4 regions of the Dechloromonas denitrificans genome follow, and region 1 is predicted to be linked to each of the others. Evidence: riboswitches for the same ligand, from Rfam matches in the RefSeq annotation. Region 1 holds a riboswitch; each other region holds the start of a gene.
The links. Region 1 has a riboswitch for cobalamin ahead of cobT (nicotinate-nucleotide--dimethylbenzimidazole phosphoribosyltransferase). Riboswitches for the same ligand answer to the same signal wherever they lie in the genome.
Positions count from the first base shown of each region.

Region 2: it holds a riboswitch for cobalamin, as region 1 does, so the genes downstream of both, KI614_RS10950 (TonB-dependent receptor) here and cobT (nicotinate-nucleotide--dimethylbenzimidazole phosphoribosyltransferase) in region 1, are expected to answer to the same signal.
Region 3: it holds a riboswitch for cobalamin, as region 1 does, so the genes downstream of both, KI614_RS05860 (TonB-dependent receptor) here and cobT (nicotinate-nucleotide--dimethylbenzimidazole phosphoribosyltransferase) in region 1, are expected to answer to the same signal.
Region 4: it holds a riboswitch for cobalamin, as region 1 does, so the genes downstream of both, cbpA (modified peptide precursor CbpA) here and cobT (nicotinate-nucleotide--dimethylbenzimidazole phosphoribosyltransferase) in region 1, are expected to answer to the same signal.

Region 1 covers NZ_CP075187.1:132,900-138,879, reverse strand. Annotated here, with positions in the region: gene rfaQ (putative lipopolysaccharide heptosyltransferase III) at 1-314, opposite strand, end outside; gene cobC (alpha-ribazole phosphatase family protein) at 324-836, opposite strand; gene KI614_RS00655 (bacteriohemerythrin) at 860-1,252, opposite strand; gene KI614_RS00650 (adenosylcobinamide-GDP ribazoletransferase) at 1,382-2,143, opposite strand; gene cobT (nicotinate-nucleotide--dimethylbenzimidazole phosphoribosyltransferase) at 2,150-3,199, opposite strand; cobalamin riboswitch at 3,282-3,460, opposite strand; gene cobU (bifunctional adenosylcobinamide kinase/adenosylcobinamide-phosphate guanylyltransferase) at 3,502-4,047, shown strand; gene KI614_RS00635 (ATP-binding protein) at 4,083-4,691, shown strand; gene KI614_RS00630 (response regulator) at 4,692-5,980, shown strand, end outside.
Region 2 covers NZ_CP075187.1:2,299,780-2,305,759, reverse strand. Annotated here, with positions in the region: gene KI614_RS10970 (ExbD/TolR family protein) at 1-23, opposite strand, end outside; gene KI614_RS10965 (MotA/TolQ/ExbB proton channel family protein) at 26-769, opposite strand; gene KI614_RS10960 (energy transducer TonB) at 771-1,403, opposite strand; gene hemP (hemin uptake protein HemP) at 1,511-1,684, opposite strand; gene KI614_RS10950 (TonB-dependent receptor) at 1,819-3,918, opposite strand; cobalamin riboswitch at 4,069-4,266, opposite strand; gene KI614_RS10945 (hypothetical protein) at 4,452-4,874, opposite strand; gene KI614_RS10940 (Crp/Fnr family transcriptional regulator) at 5,156-5,851, shown strand; gene KI614_RS10935 (hypothetical protein) at 5,912-5,980, shown strand, end outside.
Region 3 covers NZ_CP075187.1:1,257,955-1,263,934, reverse strand. Annotated here, with positions in the region: gene thrS (threonine--tRNA ligase) at 1-747, shown strand, start outside; gene KI614_RS05865 (6-pyruvoyl trahydropterin synthase family protein) at 741-1,337, shown strand; cobalamin riboswitch at 1,441-1,696, shown strand; gene KI614_RS05860 (TonB-dependent receptor) at 1,716-3,992, shown strand; gene KI614_RS05855 (permease) at 3,997-4,494, shown strand; gene KI614_RS05850 (hypothetical protein) at 4,524-5,462, shown strand; gene KI614_RS05845 (carbonate dehydratase) at 5,534-5,980, shown strand, end outside.
Region 4 covers NZ_CP075187.1:430,443-436,422, reverse strand. Annotated here, with positions in the region: gene KI614_RS02130 (CHASE domain-containing protein) at 1-1,467, shown strand, start outside; gene KI614_RS02125 (DUF4870 family protein) at 1,464-1,868, opposite strand; gene KI614_RS02120 (GNAT family N-acetyltransferase) at 1,872-2,369, opposite strand; gene cbpB (peptide-modifying radical SAM enzyme CbpB) at 2,432-3,805, opposite strand; gene cbpA (modified peptide precursor CbpA) at 3,802-3,969, opposite strand; cobalamin riboswitch at 4,054-4,243, opposite strand; gene ubiD (4-hydroxy-3-polyprenylbenzoate decarboxylase) at 4,275-5,750, opposite strand; gene ubiA (4-hydroxybenzoate octaprenyltransferase) at 5,747-5,980, opposite strand, start outside.

The DNA of each region.
Region 1 (5,980 bases):
ATGACCAGGTCGTAACCACGGGACTTGAGCGCGTTGTAGAGCGCCAGTTCAGCCTTGCTCTGGCCGACGATACCGAGTTTCTTCCATTTGCGGTCGATGGTGTGAACCTGCGCAATTGCCGGATGCAAAGTCACCATCTCGGCCGTGTCGGCATAAACCAGCGCATCGATCTCGACTTGCGGCGCATGCGCCTTGAGCACCGAAAACACTGGCGAACTGACCAGCACATCGCCGTGATGGCGCAGCTTGATGACCAGCACCCGGCGAACTTCGCCGAGCGGCACGGCATCGCCCAGAGGATTGAATATTTGCATCCCGGTATTTTACCGGGCTAGCTCGACCGTCGTCAGCGATCCGTAGTCAAAAACCAGTTCGCTCCAGCGTTCCGGCGACAAATTCCGCCAATGTGCCAGCAACACCCGGATCACCCCGGCGTGCGTGACAAGCACCGCTTCCGGCACGTCCAGCCCGGCCACGAAATCGAGTGCCCGTTGCTGCAGCATGAACGGCGACTCGCCGCCAGGCGGCACGAAATGCGCGACATCGCTCGCCCAGGCGTCGATCTGCTGACGCGGAATGGCATCCCACGGTCGACCTTCCCAATCGCCAAAATTGATTTCCGCCAGACGGGCATCAAGCCGGGGCGAAGGATGCAGGGCCTCGGCCAGATGCCGGCAACGCTGCAAGGGACTGCTCCACACAGGCAAGCCGGACGGCAGGCGAGGACGCAAGGCGCACGCGGCGGCCTCGACATTTTCGGCTGCCAGATCGAGTTGACCGTAGCAAATACCGGCCTCGACCCGTGGCCGCGGATGACGAACAAGGTGAAGAATCATCCAGGCGCCACAAATTTCACGCGTCAGGCGTAGCGAATCGGCCGCGCGCGGAGGCGAACAAATTCGGCCAGTTTGCGATCCTCGACCAGCAAGTGATGTTCGTAACCCTGGACGATGAAGTCGACCAGCATGCTGACGGCGCGCTGCTCGCCAAGAATGGTCAGTTCGAAAATATGCGTCAGCTGCTCGACCGTTTCATTATGCAAACGGCGATGCTCCTCGGCGCCGGGATACGCAATATCGGTCATATAGCGTTCTTCCTCAACAAAATGAGCGCCTACATAGCGCATGAATTTGTCGAGAAAACCGGAGATGAATTCCGAATGAACGTCGGCATCGGCGTGCGCCATCATTTCATTGAAGAAACCGATGAACAGCTTGTGGTCATAATCCAGACGCGGCTGCCCGACGCTCATGGCAGGGTCCCACACTACCGCATCGTAATTTTTATGCATGCCAAACCCGCCCTCTAACTTTTCGTCACATTGTCGCACAACAGCAAAGCCGAACGACATAAGCCGATTGCATGAAACGTTACCGACGGCTCAGACCGGCAACAATGCCAGCACGCCAAGATAGAACGCAATTTCACTCAACTGCTGGGTGGCGCCGAGACAGTCGCCGGTATAACCGCCCAGCCAGCGCATGAAAAGCCGTGACAGCCAAGCCGTCATCAGTGCAGCGAGCAAACACCCGGCCACCGCCTTGACCGGCGGCAGCCCGGCCAAAGGCAGCAAGGCAAACCCCGCGGCCATCAGCCAGGCCGGCCAGGAAAGACGATTGGCCAGCGGCCTGGCCTTGGAAAGCGCATCGTCGCGGACATAATCCATGCACGCCAGCAAGGACGTTGCGCAAAAGCGTGAAACGGCATGCCCGGCGAGCAGCACCCAAGGCAGCAGGGCTTCGTCCAGCGCGACCAGCAAGGTGAACTTGCCGGACAAGGCCAGGACCAGCGCTACCACGCCATAACTTCCGACCCGCGAATCCTTCATGATTTCAAGAATGCGCTGCTTTTCCCAACCGCCGCCCAGGCCATCGGCCGTATCGGACAGGCCATCTTCGTGAAAAGCCCCGGTCGCATAAATCGTCGCCGCCATCGATAGCAGGACAGCCACCGGCTTGGGCCAGAGCCAGGCCGCCCCGAGATAAACCAGCGCCCCGATACCGCCGACCAGCAGGCCGACGGCAGGGAAATAGCGCGCGGCTGAATTCAGTGCCTCGGCCGAATGCCCAACCCAGCCGGGTACCGGCAGCCGGGTGAAAAAACGGATAGCCCCGAAAAAATATTCCAGCTCACGCTTCAACATCGGGGCTTATTCCTGCTCGGACACGCCGGCCGACTCGAAACTGGCCATTTCATTGAGGAAAGCCAGCGCCGCACGGACCAGCGGATAAGCCAGCGCCGCTCCGGTACCTTCGCCGAGCCGCAAGCCGAGATCAAGCAGAGGCTCGGCCTGCATTGCGCGCAGTTGGGCCTGATGCCCTGGCTCGGCCGAGCGATGGCAGAAAATGCAGTAATCGGTCAATGCCGGGAAAAGCTTTGCTGCGGTCAACGCGGCCGAACTGACAATAAAGCCGTCGATCAGCAACACCATTTTGGCTTCCGCCGCCGCCAGCATGGCGCCAACCATCATGGCGATCTCGAAACCCCCGAATTCGGCCAGCACGGCGAGCGCTTCATCGCTGCCTCCGGTGGCCCGGTAACGACTCAACGCCTTATCCAGCAAAGCCTGTTTACGAACCAGGCCGGCATCGTCCAGCCCGGTGCCGCGGCCAACCGCCTCGGCCAGCGAAACCCCGGTCAGACAATGTGTAATCAGCGACGCCGATGCCGTGTTGCCGATCCCCATTTCGCCGAAGCCAACAACATTGCAACCGCCCGCCGCCAGACCGCGCACGATCTCGGCGCCGCTGGCAATCGCCACTTCGCATTGCGCCAGGGTCATTGCCGGCTCATCGATGTAGCTGGCCGTTCCAGCGGCGACCTTGGCGTCGATCAGACCCGGACGACGACCGAATTCATGGGCCACCCCCGCGTCGACCACGGAAAGCGCCATACCGTTCTGGCGGGAGAAAACATTGATCGCCGCACCGCCGGCCAGGAAATTTTCCACCATCTGCCAGGTCACTTCCTGCGGGAAAGCTGACACACCGGCCTTGGCCGCACCATGGTCGCCGGCAAAAACCAGCATCTGCGGCTGCGTGAGCTGCGGCGTCAGGCTGTGCTGGATCAGCCCGATTTTCCTGGCAAGCGTTTCAAGCTGGCCAAGCGCGCCAAGCGGCTTGGTTTTCTGGTCGATTTTGTGTTGCAGCGTAACGGCCAGCCCCTGGTCGGGGCGAGTGATATTGAATTTTGAATGCATCCGATTCTTTCTGTTCGAAAAAGCAAAAGGGCCTCGCGGCAACGTTTGCAAAAACGTCGCCACGAAGCCCTGTCCACAGGCTTCCGGCCCAAACTGACTCGATACGTCTTCTGGCTCTCGGATCAGCCGTTTGCCGCACCTTCCCGCCGGGTCTGTTTCCCCATAGGCAGTGGTTTGTCGCGACATCCGTCCCCGATTACAGCGGCGGGCCCGCCACGGAATTGCACCGTGTTCCGTTACATCGAATCGGGCCGAATTATCCGGCTTGCGGCGACCCGGCGCAATCACCTAAAGTGCCGACCATGAAAGAACTCATTCTTGGTGGTGCCCGTTCGGGCAAAAGCGTTCACGCTGAAAAACGGGCAGCCGAATCCGGCCTCAAGGTCGTCTACCTGGCCACGGCCGAACCCCGCGACGGCGAAATGTCGCGCCGCATCGCCCATCACCGCGCCCGCCGCCCGGCCGAATGGGGCTGTGCCGAAGAAACTCTTCACCTGGCGCAACGTTTGCGCGAACTGGCCGCGCCGGACACCTGCATCCTGGTCGACTGCCTGACCCTATGGCTTTCCAACCTGCTTTTTGCCGGCCTGGCCGGCACCCAGGCCGAAGCCGGCCAGGCCATCGACTGTCCGCTGTTCGACGGCGAGACGGCCGGCCTGATCGAATGCCTGCCGGGCCTGCCCGGACGCATCATCCTCGTCTCCAACGAAGTCGGCTGGGGCATCGTGCCGATGCATCCGGTTTCCCGACTGTTCGCCGATGAACAGGGACGCCTCAACCAACGCGTCGCCGCTGTTTGCGACCGCGTCACACTGGTTGCAGCCGGACTGCCACTATCACTGAAGTAGGGTTATTCTTCGTACTTTAATGCGGCGGAGGAACCATGCAGCGCTTGCTCGACATTCTGGCCTCCGGCATCCATGACACCAAGAATCAGCTGTTCGTCGCCGAAGCGCTGATTGCCGCGCGCGAAGCCGAACACCGCATCGATCTCGGCGAGGCACGCTACGCCATTGAAGCGGCCGCCGAGCGCCTGTCGCGCACGCTCGCCAGCTATCGGCTGCTCCGCCACGGCGCCCAACTGGCCATCGTACCAACCATCATTGGCGATCTTTGTGCCGAAGTCGGGCTGGCCCAGAAAGCCCACCTTGCCGCCAACGGCATCACCCTGAGCATCGATTGCCAGGCACCAGATGCCTGGCCGCTGGACCGTGACCTGATGACCGACATGCTCGGCAACGCAGTCCAAAATGCCGGCCGCTTTGCCCGCAGCCAAGTGCGCCTGACCGCCAGCGAATGCAGCGATGGCCTGCATTTGTTGGTCGAAGACGACGGCCCCGGCTTTGCCAATTTTCCACCTTCCAGCGGGACCGGGCTGCTGCTGGCCGAACGGCTGGCCCGGCTGCACTGCCGGCAGGAGCGGCATGGCAGCTTGCGCCTGAGCAACGACAGCCGGCTGGGCGGCGCTCGTTTTGAGTTGTTCATTCCGTAGATGAGCGATTACAGCAAAAAGCGTTTTCTCGTCATTGACGACCAGCCGCTGGCCCGCGACGCGCTGCGCAGCATCGCCCAGACGGTCGGTGCCTTCGCCGTCGAATTCGCCTCGAATTACCAGGATGCGATCTACCGCATTCGCAACAACGTACCGGACATCATCCTCTGCGACTACATCCTCGGCGACGGTCGCTCCGGCCAGCAATTGCTCGAAGAATTGCGCCGCTTCAACCTGCTGCCGGACGAAACCATCTTCATGATGGTGACCGGCGAACAATCCTACGAACAGGTGGTTTCTGCGGTTGAGCTGGTGCCCGACGACTACATCATCAAACCTTTTTCGCCCGACAAACTGCTCTTGCGGCTCAATCGGATTGTTCAGAAAAAGGATTTTTTCGCCGCTTATTACCGGGAAAAACGCCAGCAGGAATACCAAAAAGCACTGGCTATCCTGGCTGCGCAGCGCGATAGCGAAGCTGGCCGTCCCTACCGTTTCGAAATTCTTCGCCAGCAAGCCGAAGTGCTGCTCGCCACCGGCGATTCAAGCTCGGCCGAAACGGCTTATCGCCGGATTCTGGAAAATTACGATTTCCCCTGGGCCAGAGCCGGCGTGGCACGCTCGCTGCACCAGCAGAACCGGCTGACCGAAGCGCGCGAGGAAATTGATCGCGTTGTCGCCGGCACGCCACACTTCTTTGATGCCTCGGACATCAAGGCCAGCATCTGCATGGCCCAGGGCGAACACGAAGAAGCCCAGAAGGTGCTCGATGAAGTGGCCAAAAAAACCCCGCGCAACTATGTCCGCAAGCGCCTGCTGGCCGAAGCGGCAACGCTCAATGGCGACAGCGAGGCGGCTCGGGCGGCGATGGCCGATGTCATTGCCAACGACACCATGCCCGGCGCCGTTTCAGCCGACGACCAACTGACCCTGGCCCGCAGCTATGTCGATGCCGGCGACCTGATTACCGCCGAAAAAGTGCTGGTCGGCATTCGCGAATCGGAATTGCAGAACCTGAGCCTCAACGAACAGGGCAGCTACGCTTCACTGCTCGCGCTGGCCTCGCCGGATCGCGGCAAGAAACGCTTTGCCGGTCTTCGCCCGGCTTTGCTCGCCACCGAACTCAGCGCCACAGTGCGACTCGATGTGATGCGTGCCGCACTCTCGGTCGGCGATCGTGAGCTGGCCGACCGCCATACCGAAGAACTAATGAGCAGTCCGGATGCCAAAAAGGTGTTCGGCAGCATCCGCAAACATTACGCACTGCACGGCCGGGAAATGGATTTCCG
Region 2 (5,980 bases), 1.3 Mb from region 1:
GAATTGAAACTGCCCATCGCCATGATTACGCGACCTCGACAGCAGCGCGGGCGCGCATCGGGTGGATCTGGGCGCTGTTGGCGACAAACGGCTTGCCGACTGTGAAGAAGGCGTGCAGGTCGTGGGCAAAGGCGTCGAGATCGGCCAGGATGACGCGGTTGGCACGGGTGAAGGCGTTGTAGGCGAAGACGGCGGGCAGTGCGACGGCCAGGCCGGCGGCGGTCATGATCAGTGCTTCACCGACCGGGCCGGCAACCTTTTCCAGTGCAGCCTGGCCGGAGATGCCGATTGCCACCAGCGCGTGGTAAATCCCCCAGACGGTACCGAACAGACCGACGAACGGGGCCGTGGCGCCGGTCGTGGCAAGCAGCGTCAGGCCGTTTTCCATGCCGGCCTGGGTGCTCGACAGTTGCTGGCGCAGGGCGCGTTCCATTTGCTCGGCCGGGTCAAAGCGGGAGGCCAGACGGCCAGTCACGGTTTCGCAATCGTGGTTGCAGCAGTTGGCCTGCTCGGCCAGTTGCGCATAAGGACTGTCGCTGCCGGCATCGCGCAGGCGTTCGATGCCTTCGGCGACGCTGCTGGCCGCCCAGAACTGGCCGACGGCGCGGGCCGAACGACGGACGGTCCACCAATCCCAGGCTTTGGCCAGGATCAGGTACCAGCTGGCAATCGACATGATCGCCAGAATGATCGCGACGCTATGTGAGATGGCGTCGCCTGCCGCCCAGAGGTGGGCGAAGCCGAAAGCGTTTTGCGTGGTTTCCTGCATGTTATTGCTCCAATTTGAAAATGATGGGTACCAAAACCCAGCTTTGAGTCGGGGTGTCGCCACGGCGGGCGGCGATGAATTTCCAGTTTTTGACGGTGTTGACCGCAGCATTGTCGAGGCGCTCACTGCCGGAGGAGGTCTTTACTTCGACCTGCTCGGCTGTTCCCTGTAGGCTGACCAGAACGCGCAGTACAACCTTGCCTTCTTCACCCATGCGGCGTGACAGCGGCGGGTAGGGCGGGGCCGGGTTGCGCAGGTAATCGGCATCGAAACGGGCTTGCGTCACCGCGAGTGCGGCCGGTGCCGGCGGGGCCGGTTTGACTTCGGGCGGGGCGGCGACCGGAGCGCTGGGCGCCGGAGCGGTACTTTGTGTGGCTTCAATCTGGGGCGCTGGGGCTTTGGGGGCCGGGCTGGGCTGCCTGACCGGTTGCGGCTTGACGACTGGCAGCGGCTTGGGTTCCGGCTTGGGTTCGGCCGGTTGCAGCAGGTCGACGACCAGCGGCATTTCCATGATCTGGGGGACGACTGTCTTGGCTGCAAAAATCAGCAGGAAGATGCCGACGTGCAAGCCGATGACAATGGTCAGCAGGCTGCTGCGTCGGCTGGTTGAAGCCTGGGAAAGGGTGTAACTCATGAATATCGTTTTCCGGATTGTCCCGAGCCGGCCGGAAAAAACCCTTGGCTGGCTGTACATGCTGGCTACGGGAACGAGAGGTACAACGGAGATCGTTGGTGGCTGGCCTATTTGGTCAGGATCAGCTTGTTTTCACGCGTCACGCGCAACAGATAGCGTTGCCCGGCGTGCATGATTTCGAGCGTCGCAGCTCCACGCAGTAATTCGCTGGTATCTATCCGGGGCAAGCTGGTGCTGGAAAGCGGTGGCGTCGATGGTGACGGCTGGTAGGGCGGGTTCATGATATTCCTGCAAATGAGAACTTGTCGCAATTTTACGTAAACGCGAATCGTTGTCAATTACATTTGTTTGCAATTTGTCGATTAATTGCTATATCAGTCGCCTGCCATTCCCCGTCAAAGCGCTCCGTGGTGCCTTAGAACGTGAAGCGCATGCCCAAGCGCAGGGTGCGCGGTTCGATCGGATGCACCAGGCGGCCATCGATGCCGCCGCCGCAACTCCCATTGGCGGCTTCGCTACGTGTGCAGGCACCGCCCCAGTATTCGATATCGTTGGCTTTTTTGTCGAACAGATTGAGTACATCGAGCGTGAATTGAAGCTGGCGATCGTAGCGATAGCCGGCTTTCAGGTTGGTCATCCAGAAGGCCGTCGATTTTTCATGCGCCGTTTCTTCAAGGGCATAGGCCCCGATATAACGCAGACGCAGGCCGCCAAAATAGCGGCCGCCCTGGTCGGCGGTCAGCCCGAGCGAGGCGGTCAGCGGGATGGCGTTCGGCACATGGCGTCCGCCGTTGTCGGCGTTGGCTGTCTTGAAGCGGGCTTCGGACATGGCCAGATCGGCATCGATGATCAGGCCATCGGTCGGCACGATGTAGTTGGACCATTCGATGCCGTGCCGCTGTGAGGCGCCTTTGGGTTCGGTAATGCCTTCATCGCCGATGAATACCAGCTCGGAGGCCAGATCCATTTGCCACAGTGACAGGCTGGTGTTCCAGCCACGCAGCGGTGCGGCACGCAGGCCGATTTCCGAGCCGCGGGCCTTGACCAGCAGCGGGACGGCCATCGTCGCTGAACCGTCCTGCGGGTTGGTTCTTGCTGTTGCACCACGCACATCGTTGCTGTGGAAGCCATTACCCCAGTTGGCGTAAAACTCGGTGGCGCCGAGCAGGTTGAAGGGGCCGATGGTGACGCCGAGTTTGGGACTGGTCTGGCCGGCACTGATATCGCCGCCATTGCTCATGTTGTTGGCGCCACCCAGGGCGCTGGCCTGGGCCCGGATTTCGTCGCGGCGCAGGCCGATGTTGCTGCGCAGCCACGGGGTCCACTGGCTACGCGCTTCGAGATAGAAACCGAGTGCCGTCTCGTTGATGCGGTCTTCGCGAACGGTGTTGGTGCGCTGGCGATTTTCCGTGCTGTACAGGCCGACATGGCTGATCCGATCCTGACGCAGCGAGATGCCGGCGGTGATTTCGCTGTCCTTGAACTGTGGACCGAGAAACCAGCTGCGGCTGGCCTGGCCGCCCCAGATGCGTCGCTCGTCAGCCTGCTCGTGCTGGTCGCCGTTCAGGCCGTTGATGTAACCGGACGGGGCAGAGAAAAGATTGAGCCCGTAGTCGATGAGATAAACATTGGCTCGCGTCGCACCCTCTTCACCGGTTCTGGCCCATTCGCCGGATAGGCTGTAGCGGTGCGTTTTGCCGCCATCGTTGGCCGACAGTGCACCGTAGCGACCGATCTCGCCGTTCTGGATGGCACGTTCGGGAACATGTTCGGTCGCCGTCCAATCCGCCTTGTAAGCCATTGCTGTGATGGCGTAGCCATTGTTCGTCGTACCGTTCGAGAGACGCAGCACGATATTTGTCTTTTTCAGGTTTTCCGGCTGATCCCAGGGGCCGTCGTTGCCGGCGAGCTCTAGTGCGCCGAGCAACTGGTGACCGGCTAGTTCACTACTGCCGGCCGTCACCAGGCGGCGAGAACCGTTGCGGCCGATACTCATGTCGACAAACGGGCTGGCCAGGCTGCGCTGATAGTCGATCCGGGCCGAGCCGGCCGTCGCGAAATCGCCATCATCCGCCGCATAGACGCCCTTGCGGTATTTGACGCTGGAGATCAGTTCCGGGATCAGGAAATTCAGATCCATATAACCCTGACCATGGCCATGGCTGACCATGTTGGCCGGCATGCCCATGACGTGGGTTGAAAAGTCGCTGCCGTGATCAAGATTGAACCCGCGCAGGAAATACTGGTTGGCTTTGCCGTCACCCGAGTGTTGTGTGACGATCATCCCCGGCACCACTTCGAGCACTTCGGCGGGTCGCAGCAAGGGGCGATTGGCCAGTTGTTTGGCGGTGACCGTACCTTCGGTGGCCGAATCGGCAACGCCGATCAGATTTTGCTGGCCACTGCTGACGGTCACTTCTTGCAGTGTCGGCACACCGGCAGCCTGGGCGCCACCCGAAAACGCAAACAGCAGGGCAGCTGTCAGGGGCGATGTTCTAAACAATTTCACTGGCATGGCGAGTCTCCGCAGGCGGGGTAGACTCGAAGGGGCGCACTTGACGCAGCGCAATCGCCACAACGGGGATTTCCCGTGAGCAGACAAGCCGGACGAACGAAAAATGGCAGCACGCACAAACCTTTCATCAGGGACACCCCGCCCCATCATTGGTTGGAAAGTTGTTGCGGCAGGTCTCCTGGCTCTCGGTTCATCGCGCTTCGCAGCCTTCCCGGGGTGAACCAGTGGCAAGAGTGGCGAAGCGCTCGCCGATAACAGTTGCGGGGGCAGCCCCGGATTTCGAGTCAGACTCGGCACCGGATTCCCTTTTAATCCCCAGCGTGGGGAACCTTCAACAGTCTGGATTCTAACGGCATGGTCGCTGGGGCGTCAATGATGTTTCTACTATGGGTAGTGGTTATGCTTGTTGTTTTCTACTGTATATGGTGTTTTTTGAATGCAGATTCCCTATCCCTGAGCCGGTCGATGTGCCGGGATCGTCGGTGGGCAATATTGGCCGCCCCCAGGCTTTGGCAGCCGTGGGGGGAAACGGCTCAGCGCTTTGCCGTAGGCGCCGGTGCGTCAATCAACTGATGAAACGCCTCATGGACATCAAAAAACGCCGCATCCACATCGATCAGTTTGCCTTTGCATTTGCCTTGCAAAGCGTTGATCGTGGCGACTAGCGGTGTCGCGTCCGAAGACTGGATGCCCTTGGCCAGTTTCTCCATCTCGGCAGCCTTGTTGCAAGCGTTGCGCGAACGTTCCTTGCCGGGACGTGCATGCCAAATCGGCGCCAGCACTGCATGAAACGCATCAACGTCTTGGGGAAATTCGTGATGGTGCTTGTGCCCCGGATTTTCGGCCAATGCGGTTGTGAGCCAAAGTGCCGACGAAACGGTAAAAAGTATCCTGCTAAGTTTGTTGATCATGACATTCCTGAAAAAGTAAAAATTTCGACATTCGGGACGATCCATACGCTATCCGAACTGTCGTATCAAATCGTCCGGCCTGGCTTTCAAAATTGACCTTGCAAAGCCACCATCGTTGGCTGGTTTGGATTGAAGCGCGGGCCAATGGAGAAGCGGCAGGATAGCAAAATGTTGCGAGAGCCTCCGAAATCCCGAATGAAAGGTAGTTATTTGGTATGGGACACACCTAGGGCCTTCGGATTGTTTTGATCCAAATCAAGCTGCGCCAAAACATCAGAGGCACATTGCACGCTCAACTGTTCCCACAGCCTGAGCCAGGAGAAGCAATGCGCGATGTAAAGTCTGTCCAGATTGATACCCTGTTGGGTCGAATCCCTTTGTTTGGAGGACTTTCCTGCGACGAGACCTTCGAAGTTGGCAAGGCCTGCCAGACGCTGAATCTCCAAAAAAACGACATGCTGTTTCGATCAGGGGATGGCTGTTCTGGTCTGATGATCGTGATGTACGGCCAGGTGAAAGTGGCATTCTCATCACCCCAGGGCACCGAGAAGGTCGTCACCATACTGGGCGCAGGGCAGAGCTTTGGACAGACCGAGCTTATTTTGGATCAGCCCTACCGTGCTCATGCGCAAGCGCTGGATGACACGCTGGTGCTACAAATCGCGAAGACGACAATTCTCGACCTGGTCACCCGTAATCCGGGCTTCACCCATAATTTGCTAAGTTCTCTGTCGCAGCAAACGCATGACCTGATGGTCGATTTGGAAGGGTATACGCTGTGCTCCGGCGCCAAGCGCGTACTAACCTTCCTGCTGCGTGAAGCAACCAATCAGGAATCATGTCAGGAAACCACTGTCATCAGGCTGTCTGCGCCTAAAAGCGTCATTGCCTCTCAGCTAAGTCTGAGCCCCGAACATTTCTCCCGGACTCTCCACGAGTTGAGCGCCCAAGGTCTCTTTACCATTCAGGGCCGCGACATTCACATCAACAGCATCTCCCGATTACAACTGGATTTGGCCTAATCAGGATTGGCGAGCGCTTGTACCCAATCCCCCCTTCCTCCCACTACCCTGGCTCGATCAATGATTGCTCTCGAGACTAATGCGATTTACACCATTGAACTGTGCAGCGGAGCTGCCCAGCAGTGGAAA
Region 3 (5,980 bases), 1.1 Mb from region 1:
CAGGACGAATGCGCGAGCACCATCGCCCTGGTCTTCGCCATCTACCGCGATTTCGGCTTCGACGATGTCGCCGTCAAGCTATCCACCCGACCGGCCAACCGCATCGGCAGCGACGACACCTGGGACCAGCTCGAAGGCGCGCTGTCCGGGGCGCTCGACCGGATGGGCATCGAATACCGGATCAATCCCGGCGAAGGCGCCTTCTACGGCCCGAAGCTGGAATTCGTGCTGCGCGACGCCATCGGCCGCGACTGGCAATGCGGCACGCTGCAGGTCGACCTCAACCTGCCCGAGCGCTTCGACATCAGCTACATCAGCGAACAGGGCGAACGCGAACGTCCCGTCATGTTGCACCGGGCGCTGTTCGGTTCACTGGAGCGCTTCACCGGCATCCTGATTGAGCATTACAGCGGCCTCTTTCCGCTCTGGCTGGCACCGCAGCAAGCCGTCGTGCTGAATATCAGCGAAGGGCAGGCCGACTATGCGCAAAGCGTGCTGAAAGTCTTGAAAAAGGCCGGGCTACGTGCCGCGATCGATCTGCGCAACGAAAAGATCGGCTACAAGATCCGTGAATACACACTGCAGAAAATGCCTTACCTGCTCGTCGTCGGCGACAAGGAAAAAGCCGAGGGTCGCGTCGCACTGCGCACGCGGGCCGGCGAAGACCTTGGCAGCTTGCCGCTGGCCGAAGTCATCGCCCGGCTGCGGCAGGAAGCGCAGCCGCCCGGCAGCGAGGCAGCATGCTGATCCGCAAACTGTTCAAGTTCGAGAACGCCCACATCGTGCGCGGCTGCAGCACGCGGCGTTGCTCGCATTCGATCCACGGCCACTCGTACAAAGTCGAACTACTGCTCGAAGCCCACGCGCTCGACCACGGCCAAATGGTCTACGACTTCGGCCTGCTGAAACACGGCCCGCGCACGCTGATCGATGCCTTCGACCACGCCGTCGCCCTCTGGTCGGGCGACGACCCGGACTACATCGCCGCCTGCCAGCGCTTTTCCGAGCGCTGGATTCTCATTCCCGTCTCGCCCAGTGCGGAGCAATTCTCACGGCTGTTCTTCTTGCTGATCGACCGCTTGCTGGACATGACCGAGAAGACCAACGGCGAGGCCGACGTGCGCCTGCACTCGGTCATCGTCCATGAAACCGAAACCGGCTACGCCCAGTGTTTTCGCGAAGATGCGGTCAACCCGAAAATGGGCCTGATTCTGCCAGGCGATATCGTATTTTCACCCGCCATACAGCAGGACTGGGCCGATGCTGCAGTGCGGAGTTTGCTGGAGCAGGCGCTTGATCAATCCGGTATCGACAAGCAGGTACAAATTGCCTCCTAGTCTGGTGACACGTATTATTCGTCCGTCCCGATACGTCTTTATTGATGCATCGGCACAAAAAACTGTCGACTCAGGCAATGACACAGCCCGACTGTTTTCAAAGGTGTCACCCCTTGCATCAGGTGCCTGTTTCGGTAACGAAACGGGTGAAACGGGAACGAGGTGCGCGATCAGCGATGATCGCAATGCCTCGGCTGCCCCCGCAACGGTAAGCCAGTGCGGCTACATCATGGTGAATCAACGATTCACCGGCCACTGCGCCATGACGTGGCGTCCAACCGGACGCGTGCGGATGGCGTGGGAAGGCGATGTAGCAAACCTGGCGAGCCCGGAGACCGGCCTGCTGCATTCCTGCTGTACGAGAAATCGGCACAGCGTATGCAATGGATCGTCTGCGGGGTTGCGGATGGTGACAGCGATGCGTCGACCATGGGTCGGTGCCGGTCATCTTTGCGCGTGCAGACGGTCAAGTTTAAGGATTTGACCATGCAAAGATATCTCCCTCGGGCAACAAATGCCTGTTTTCAACCGCGCAAATTGACGGCTACGGTGCTTGGTGCCATTGCTTTGTTGGCACCATCTGGCGTATTCGCAGATGATTCTGGGTCAGCACGTGCCAAGCAGGCAGCCTCCAACGTGGCCCCAGCCGAGCGTACTGCCGAGCTACCCACAGTGACGGTGAGTGCTGGCCAGAGCGAAATCAAGCGCATCTCCGCCGACACGTTGGATACCCGTTCTCTCGCCAACGTGCAGTCTGTTTTGCAGGACGTTCCGGGTGTCTCCTATTCACGTTCCGGCGGGCTAGGTGGCCAGATCGTGATGCGCGGGTTCAATTCAAATACGCCGCGCACCTTGCTGCTGGTTGATGGTGAGCGCTTTCGCGGGCGCAATACACTCGAATTCAACCTGATCGACCCCAACCAGATCGAGCGAATAGAGGTGTTACGCGGCCCAGGGTCAGCTTTCTACGGGCCGGATGCGATGGTTGGCGTAATTAACGTCATCACTCGCCGGGCCAAGGGTGATGTCAACGGCCCGCTTACGTTTACCCCTTTGCTCCGGGCGCTGGAGTACAACAGCGCCAGCGACATGAAATCGGTCCGGCTCGAAGGGCAGGCCATGGGCAATGGCCTGGATGCGCTGGTAGGCGTGAGCTACCGGACGGCAGGGAATTTTTCGTCGCCGGAAGGTACTGTTCCCAATAGCGATTTCACCGTTGGCCAGTTTGATTTGCGCGCCGGTTATCAACTTCAGCCCGGGCACCGCCTTGAATTGACGCTCAAGGCGGCCGATACGGAGAGCGGTCGAGCCGGCGGGATTGGCGGTGCACCTGGTTCGCCGCTGGTCGTCCAACGCGAAGACCCACTGCGTGAGCGCTATGCCCGCCTGGCTTATTCAGGTCGCCAGGAAGACTGGGGCGTGGAGCAACTCAACGCAAGCCTGTACGTGCGCAGCCTGTATTCGCGGCTGACGACGGAGAACCGCACGCAAAAAAACAAGCTGACGGTTTCCGAGAACATCGTCGACGGCCCCATCGTGTATGGCGGAAAACTCTCGGCACTGATGCCTCTTGGCCCGCATATGCTGACTTTCGGTACGGATTTTTTCCATGAAATGCGGAAAGGAGCTCAGTCCGGTTCGGAAGTCACAACGCTGAGCACGGGCAAGACAGTCATTACGCCCATCAGCCAGAACTCGCCGGATGCCGAACAGACCAATGTCGGGCTGTTCGCCCAACTCGATTATGTCTTCTCGGATGCGTGGTCGGCAAAGCTGGGGGGGCGAGCGGATTACGTAAAAAGCCGAACTGAAACCAGCCCCATCATTTCGCCGACACTGCAATCCGCTTATGAGCGCAACCGCGAGCGGACAGATCAGCCGCTGACCGGGGAGGTCAGCCTGGCCTACCACTGGAACGACAATCTCACGCTATGGAGCGGAGTCGGCACCTCGTTCCGCGTGCCATCGACTATCGAGAGCTTTGGTTCCAGTCGCCAGGGCACTGGCTACAACGTACCGAACCCCGAGTTGCGGCCCGAAGAGGGCAAGACGCTGGAAATAGGTACCCGCTACAGCGGGGCGGGCAAACGCCTGGACATCACCCTTTTCGATAGCCGTTACACCGATTTCATCGTCCGTGTGCCGATCACCTTTAATGGCCTTGCTTCCTTTCAAAACCAGAATGTGGGCAGCGCCCGGGTTCGTGGCATCGAGGTCGATGGCGGCTGGCAAATCAATCGGTCAGTTCAAGCCTATTTTGACCTTGCCTACCTGCGCGGCACGGACTCACAAACCAATCAGCCGCTGTCCTACCTGCCGCCGCTTAACGGACGTTTGGGCTTGCAGGCTGAGCTGGGTGGAAATGGGCAACTTGAACCCATCATGCGCTGGGCACGCGGCAAGCACGATGTCAACACAACGGCGGAAAGACCAACGGGCGGCTATGCGGTTTTTGACCTTTACTGGAGCAAGGATATGGGCCGCTGGTTGAATCGTGACGGGCGGACGGTTCTCAGCGTGGGGATCAGCAATGTTTTCGACCGCACTTATCGGCTGGCAACCACGGTTGAGGATATCCGCTATCCCATCTCGATGACCAACCCGTTACTCGAAACCGGGCGGGCATTCTCTGTCTCGCTGAAGTCGGATTTCTGACGCGATGAAGCCCGTAATCCTCATTCTTGGCAGCATTGCAATAATTCTGGTTTGGCTGGCATGGCGTCGTGACCCTGCGCTACTGAGCGGAGGTCTGCTCGAAGGCGGCAGGATGGCAGTTGATGTCTTGCCAATCATGCTCCTGACCTTTGTCATTGCCGGGCTGTTCACGCAACTTGTACCCAAGGAAGTTTTGCTGGACTGGATCGGTAACGAATCAGGCTGGCGCGGCATCGTTGTCGGCAGCATTGCCGGCATTCTGGCTCCTGGCGGGCCGATGACCATGTTTCCACTGGTCGGCTTGATCCAACAGGCAGGCGCTGGCATCGGCACCCTTGTAGCGCTGGTGACCGCCTGGTCGATGTGGGGCGTACGGATGATCCTGCTCGAATCAGCCTTGATCAGCCCCCGTTTTGCCTTATTCAAATTTCTGAGCTGCTTCTTTGTGCCCATGCTGGCCGGTTCCATCGCGCACCTGGCTTATGCGCGTTTTTGGAAATAACCCCAGTTTTCTTTCCCGATAGGAAAAACATGAACCCGAATTCTGAATTTTTGAAAAGCGTTGCCAACCTCGAAGTGCAGGTTGCAACAATTGCTTACTGCTGGGGTATTGATCTCGCCATGAAACGGATTGCTAAAGCGACGACCAATGACGCACTTCAGGCAACCCATCGCTGGTCACCCAAACCGGAAGCCCGTCGCTGGGATCCGCTGGAACTGGTTCGCCGACGGGACGCCTTACTCGTCCAGACTTATCCCGGTCTGGAGCAAGTGGAGGTGATCGACAAATTGGGCGACGTCACCACCAACCGCCTCGCCCTTGGGCACCACGGCACCGTCGAACCAAGCGCACAAGCCGGGAATGCCCGGATACTGGATTTCACCTGCCCCTTCATCGCCAATAGTGACAACCGTGCACGCATGCTCGTTGAGGCTGGCTACGACCTGATTCTGTTCGGCAAGCCCGGTAATCATCATTGTGAATTCGCCAAATCTGCTGCTGAGGCGGCTGGCCAGGTTGGTGTTATTGGAGAAATGGTAAGCGAGTTGCACGCACAGCTACAGGTGCCTGGACGCAACTGGGCCTGCCTGGGTCAGGTTACGGCCAATGTGGCGCTGTGGACTGCATTCATGAACGATCTGAATGCGCTGAAAATGCCGATTCATATTGTCGATACCGTATGCAGTGACAGTCATGACCGCCAGGCAGAGGGCTTACTCCTGGCCCAGCGCTGCGATGTCGTCATTCTGGTTAATGACCATGGTGGCTCGACACTCAGCATGTTTGAGACATGCCATGCAGCCAATCCAAACACCTTCCGTTTCGACCCGATGGCTGGGGAGGAACTCAATCCTGACTGGTTCGAGGAGGCTCATTCCGTTGCTGTTGTTGGCGGAATTCATGTGCCAAAGTGGATTCTCGACGAAGTTGGCGCGCGAGTTTCACGCCTGCGAAAAACTGAGGCTTAAGCGTGACAAGTCTCCACGCTTGTTCGGTAAGCCGAAACATATTGCCCCCTCTACTCAAAATCACCTGAACCATGATCCGCAAGAACCCGCGTGGCGACCTGCCGCAGATCCACGAATCCGCCTACGTCGACCAGACCGCCATCATCTGCGGCAAGGTCATCATCGAGGAAAACGTCTTCGTCGGCCCCTACGCCGTGATCCGTGCCGACGAGGTCAATGCCGAAGGCGGCCTGGAGCCGATCCGCATTCGCGCCCATTCCAACATCCAGGACGGCGTCGTCATCCATTCCAAGTCCGGCGCCCTGGTCGATATCGGTGAGCACACCTCGATTGCCCATCGCTCCATCGTCCATGGCCCCTGCGTGGTCGGCAACAACGTCTTCATCGGCTTCAACAGCGTGCTGTTCAACTGCACCGTCGGCGATGGCAGCGTCGTCCGCCACAACGCGGTGGTCGATGGCGCCCATCTGCCGGCGGGTTTCTATGTGCCATCCACCGAGCGCATCGGCCCGCGCACC
Region 4 (5,980 bases), 300 kb from region 1:
GACGACATGCCGGCTACCCTGGCGATCCTGCACGATTACCTGGATGGCAAGACAAGCCACTACCTCAGTGAACACCGCGTCAAATGCAAGGATGGCCGCTGGAAGTGGATACTCGATCGCGGCATGATCGTCAGCCGCAACGTTGATGGCAAACCCCTGCGCATGATCGGCACGCATACCGACATCACCCGCGAGAAAGAAGCGGCGCTGGCCCTGGAAGTGAGCAAGATTGCTGCCGAGAAAGCCTCCCGCCTGTTGATCGAGTCAATCAGCAGCATCACGCAGGGCTTCACTGTGTACGACGAAGAAGATCGCCTGCTGATCTGCAACGAAACCTATCGCCAGATTTACGAAACCAGCCGCGACCTGCTGGTCACCGGCACACGCTTCGAAGACATTCTGCGCCAGGGAATTGCACGCGGACAATATCCGGAGGCGCAGGCCGATCCTGAAGCATGGCTCAGAGAACGCATGCACCAGCACCAGAATGCCTGCGGCAAGATGCTCGAACAGCGCCTCGACGATGGCCGCTGGCTGTTGATCACCGAACAGCGCACACCAAGCGGCTATATTGCCGGTAGCCGGATCGATATCACCGAGCGAAAACTGGTCGAAATCGAACTGGAAAACCACCGCAACCATTTGCAGGAACTGGTCGAAATGCGCACGGCTGATGCAATTCAGGCCAAGGAAGCGGCCGAAGCCGCGAATCGTGCCAAGAGCACCTTCCTGACCAACATTTCCCATGAGTTGCGCACACCGATGCACGCCATCCTGTCGTTCGGCGGGCTGGGCCTGCAAAAATCCGTAGGGGATTCGGCGCCACTGCCGAAACTGAATGCCTATTTCGAGCACATCGTCGGCAGTGCATCGCGGCTGATGGTGCTGATCAACGACCTGCTCGATCTATCCAAGCTCGAGGCGGGCAAAATGTCCTTCAACATGCAACGGACAACACTCGAACAGATCATTCGCGATGCTGTGCGCGACATCGAAGTCCTGCGCCAGACAAAAGACATCGAACTCACCATTCACCCCTTGCCCGAAGGGCTTGCGCTGGTTTGCGACGCCTTCAAGCTCGGCCAGGTCCTGCGCAACATCCTGAGCAATGCCGTCAAGTTCTCGTCGGCCGGCAGCATGATCGAATTAACGGCGAAACCGGGCGAGCTTCCTGGCAAAGACCCGGGCGATCCGCCCGTAGCCGGCTTGACGATCGAAATCAGCGATCAAGGGATCGGCATACCACCGGAAGAACTGGAAGCCGTTTTCGATGAGTTCATCCAAAGCAGCAAGACTCGCACGGGCGCCGGCGGTACCGGCCTCGGCCTGGCAATTTGCCGGCAGATTCTCCATGCCCACGGCGGCAATATTTGCGCCTTGAACCAAGCCGAGGGCGGCACCAGAATTCGCTTCACGCTACCACTGGAACAAACCGGCCAGCCGGCTGCTGCGGTCGACCCGGTCTAGCCTAGCGAACGCTCGCCAAACAGGGCAACCCAGCCACGAATAACGCGATAGCCGACCCACAGACCCAGCACGGCAATCAGGATCCAGGCGAGCGGAATACCGATAATCGTCACGATCAACAGGCCATAGACCACCAGCCAGAGCAGCGTGAACCAGAAGGTTCGGATCTGCCACAGGAAATGGCTTTCCAGCCATGTACCACGCACCTCGCCACGTTTCAGGTAGTTGAGGAAGACGGCACAGAGCGAAGGCAAGCCAAAGACGAAACCGCCGGCCACCGTTGCCGCCGAGGTGATGCCGACAAAAACGGCGATGGCGTGCAAACCATAGATGAAGTGGGTTAATTGGACGAGCGAGGCGCGCACGCCATTCACTTCAACGACGGCAACGGGTTCCGACATGACTCAAACCTCCTGAAGATATTTCTGCATAAGCAAGGCCTGGCCCGCAGCCGGGTCCAGCACATAGGGCGCGAAACCGGCGCGCTCATACGACCGCATGGCCGGGCGATTATTCGCAAGAATTTCCAGCGTCAGCTTGCAGCAGCCAAGTTGCCGAGCCTGCATTTCGGCCCATTGTAGCAGCGCCTGGCCGATGCCCTGGCCACGCAGATCAGCATGGACGACGAGATCGTGAATATTGAGCAGCGGCTTGGCAGAAAAGGTGGAAAAGCCGGTAAAGCAGTTGATCAGGCCAACCGGTTTTTTGCCCAAAAACGCCAGTGCACCGTGGAAAGTCGGCAAGTTTTTCAGTTGTTCGACCAGATGCGTCCTGGCGTAATCGGCAAGCCCCTCGCCGCCGCCCATCGGGTCACGGGCGTAGTGTTCGAGCAAGTCGATGAAGGCTAGAGCATGCTGCGGCGAGGTCAGATCGGTCGGATAAATGGCAAGCGGGGAAGTCATCGACAGCAGCACCAGCGAAAAAGGGAGAGTACGCCATCTTAAAGCGCCCTCCCCCTTCGGACTCAACTCAGCGCAAAAACGGTTTCCGTCCCCTCGTCCCAGCCGTCCCACAGATAGTCATCGGCCTTGCCGTCGGCGATCAGGCGCAGGGCGTAATTGACCTGCTCCTTGTAGAAATCGCAGAAGGCACCGATCTTGTCCATGCCGCCGTTCATCTCGACCGCTTCAGCCGGGCACGGCGAGCCGCAGAAGTGGCGGATCGCGCAGTCGCCGCACGGGCTGAACCGGTCGACGTCACGCGTCGTCACCTCCTTGAAGGCAGCCGAAGCTAGCGCCGCCTCGACGCCGCCGGTCAGCAGGCTGCCGCCGTTGAAGCGCGGCAGGCCGATGAACTCGCTGCACGGGTAGAGGCTGCCGTCGGCGGCCAGCGCGAAGAAGGCACGGCCGCCGCCGCAGGGCGAGATGTCGCACATCAGCCGACGCGCCGTCGGGGCCAGAATGCCGATCAGGATATTGGCGAAATTGGCCACCATCAGCTTGCGCCCGGTTTCCTGGTAGAGCTCATAGGTCCGGTCCATCGCGGCGAAGAAGGCTTTGGCCATGTCGCCGTCGGCCGGCTTGACCCCACGGGCACCGGGCAAGGTGCAGCGCAGGGTGTTGAGCATGCAGGTCGGCACTTCATAGGCATGGAACAGTTCGACCATGCGCGTCAGGTAGGGCAGGTTTTCGGTCGTGCAGGTCGTGATGACGCTCCACGAGCCGTAGCCGCGCAGCTTCTCCATCGCCCGCAGCACCTTGGCGTGCACGCTCTTGCCGCCCCAGGTCCGCCGGGTGGCGTCGGTAATGTCCGCCACCGGACCATCCAGCGACAGGCCGATGCTGACATTGCGCGAGGTCAGGAAGTCGAGCGCCTTGTCGTCGAGCAAGGTGCCGTTGGTCTGCAGACCGAAGACGAAATCGTCGGCGAAGGCATCAATGGCTTCGAAGACGGCCGGCGCGTTCATCAGCGGCTCGGCGCCGTGGAAAATGGCCCGTGGCTTGCGGTCGGGCGGCATCACCGAACGGAAGTAGTCGCGCAGCTTGCCGAGCGAGGCGAGCAGCGTCTCGACCGGCATGTGGCTGCCGCCGCTGCGCTGGGTATCGGGCAGGTAGCAGTAGGTGCAGTTGAGATTGCAGCGCTCGGTCGGGTTCAAATAAACGCCGGAAGGTTTGAGGCCGAAGCGCAAGGCATGCAGCTCCTGCGCGAACTGTTCGGCCTTGGCGCCGTAGGCGGCAAGCAGCGCCGGATCGCGGCCGGCTTCGTGGGCCCGGGTCTTGTCGACCAGCGCCCAGAAGGCGGTTTGCGGATCGGTCACCGCAGCATAGACCGGGTGGCCGATATCGACCGGCTGGAAAAGCGTGCCGCGGGCGGCACGCTCGGTGAGCACTGCGTTCATTTGGCCGCCTTCCGGTCCATCAGCACATAGTGCGACAGGCCGATACCGTCCGGATTGCAGCTCTTGCGGATGGCGATGGTCGGGGCGACAGGCTGCGCTTGCTGCGCAGTGGCCGGCTGGGTTTCAACGGCGTTGGACGCGACTTGAGAGACGATCTGGGACATTTTCCACTCCTCGGGAAGACAAAAACAAAAAGGGCCCCGGCTGACCACACGTTTTTCGCATGCGGTCAGCCGGAGCCCTTGCCTTGGCTCCAGTCAGGAATCGAATCGTCTTCTGGCTTCCGGATCAGCCGAAGCGCTGCGCCTTCCCGGCGAGGTAAGCCTCGCAAGTGGCTGGTCTGGCGACCATGCAGTCTTCGTCCCCGGTTACAGCGGCGGGCCCGCCACGGATTTGCACCGTGTTCCGTATTTCGATTCCAACAGGAGCGCGGATTCTCTCAAGGCGGTGCGCTGTGGGTCAATCCATCCTAAAGGCCTAGTTCCTGCCACATTGAATCGACTCGCTTCTTGACGCCGTCGTCCATGACAATCGGCCGCCCCCATTCGCGCGTCGTTTCACCCGGCCACTTGTTGGTGGCATCCAGGCCCATCTTGGAGCCGAGGCCGGCCACCGGCGATGCGAAGTCGAGGTAGTCGATCGGCGTGTTGTCGACCAGCGTCGTGTCGCGCGTCGCGTCCATGCGCGTCGTCATCGCCCAGATCACTTCCTTCCAGTCGCGGATGTCGATGTCGTCATCCACCACGATGATCGTCTTGGTGTACATGAACTGGCGCAGGAAGGACCAGATGCCGAACATGATGCGCTTGGCGTGGCCGGGGTAAGCCTTCTTGATGCTGACGATGGCCATCCGGTACGAGCAGCCTTCCGGCGGCAGGTAGAAATCGACGATTTCCGGGTACTGCTTCTGGAGCAGGGGCACGAACACTTCGTTCAGCGCAACGCCGAGCACGGCCGGCTCGTCGGGCGGCTTGCCGGTGTAGGTGCTGTGGTAGATCGGCTTTTTGCGCATCGTGATGCGGTCGACCGTAAAGACCGGGAATTCGGCCTGCTCATTGTAGTAACCGGTGTGGTCGCCATACGGCCCTTCGAGCGCCATTTCATCGGGATGAATCACGCCCTCCAGCACGATTTCGGCCGAGGCCGGCACCTGCAGAGCCGAGCCGATGCATTTGACCAGTTCGGTCTTGCCGCCGCGCAGCAGGCCGGCGAACTGGTATTCCGACAGCGAATCCGGCACCGGCGTTACCGCGCCAAGAATGGTCGCCGGATCGCAGCCGAGCACGACGGCGACCGGGAAAGGCTGGCCGGGATTGGCCAGCTGGTGCTCGCGAAAATCGAGTGCGCCGCCGCGATGCGCCAGCCAGCGCATGATCACCTTGTTCGGGCCGAGCACCTGCTGGCGGTAGATGCCGAGATTCTGCCGGTTCTTGTGCGGCCCCTTGGTGACGACCAGGCCCCAGGTGATCAGCGGTGCGATGTCACCCGGCCAGCAATGCTGGATCGGCAGGCGCGCCAGATCGACATCCTTGCCTTCCCAGACGATTTCCTGGCACGGCGCGGTCGACACCGTTTTCGGTGCCATATTCAAAACCTGCTTGAGGATGGGCAGCTTGTCCCAGGCATCCTTGAGGCCTTTCGGCGGCTCCGGCTCCTTCAGGTAGGCGAGCAGCTTGCCGACCTCGCGCAAGGCCTGCACCGACTCCTCGCCCATGCCGAGCGCAACGCGTTTGGGCGTGCCGAACAGGTTGGCGAGGACCGGAATGTCGTGCCGGGTCGAACCGCTGACCGGCTGCTCGAAGAGAATGGCCGGCCCCTCGGCGCGCAACACGCGGTCGCAGATCTCGGTCATTTCGAGGCGCGTATCGACGTCGACCGTGACACGCTTCAATTCACCGGTCTTTTCCAGTTGCGACATGAAGTCGCGCAAGTCGTGATATTTCATTTGAGCCAGAAATCCAGTGCAATGCCGACAAAAATCACCGCGCCGACATAGTTGTTATGCAAGAAAGCCTTGAAGCACGCCATGCGCTCGCGCCGACGAATCCAGCGGTAATGAACCGCCATGATCCCGGCAGCAATGCCCAGCGCCAGAAAGAAAACCGGGCCACAACCCCGCCCATGGCCAATCCAGCCAAGCAGCAGCAAGGTCATGCCGTAGCAGGCCATGACCGC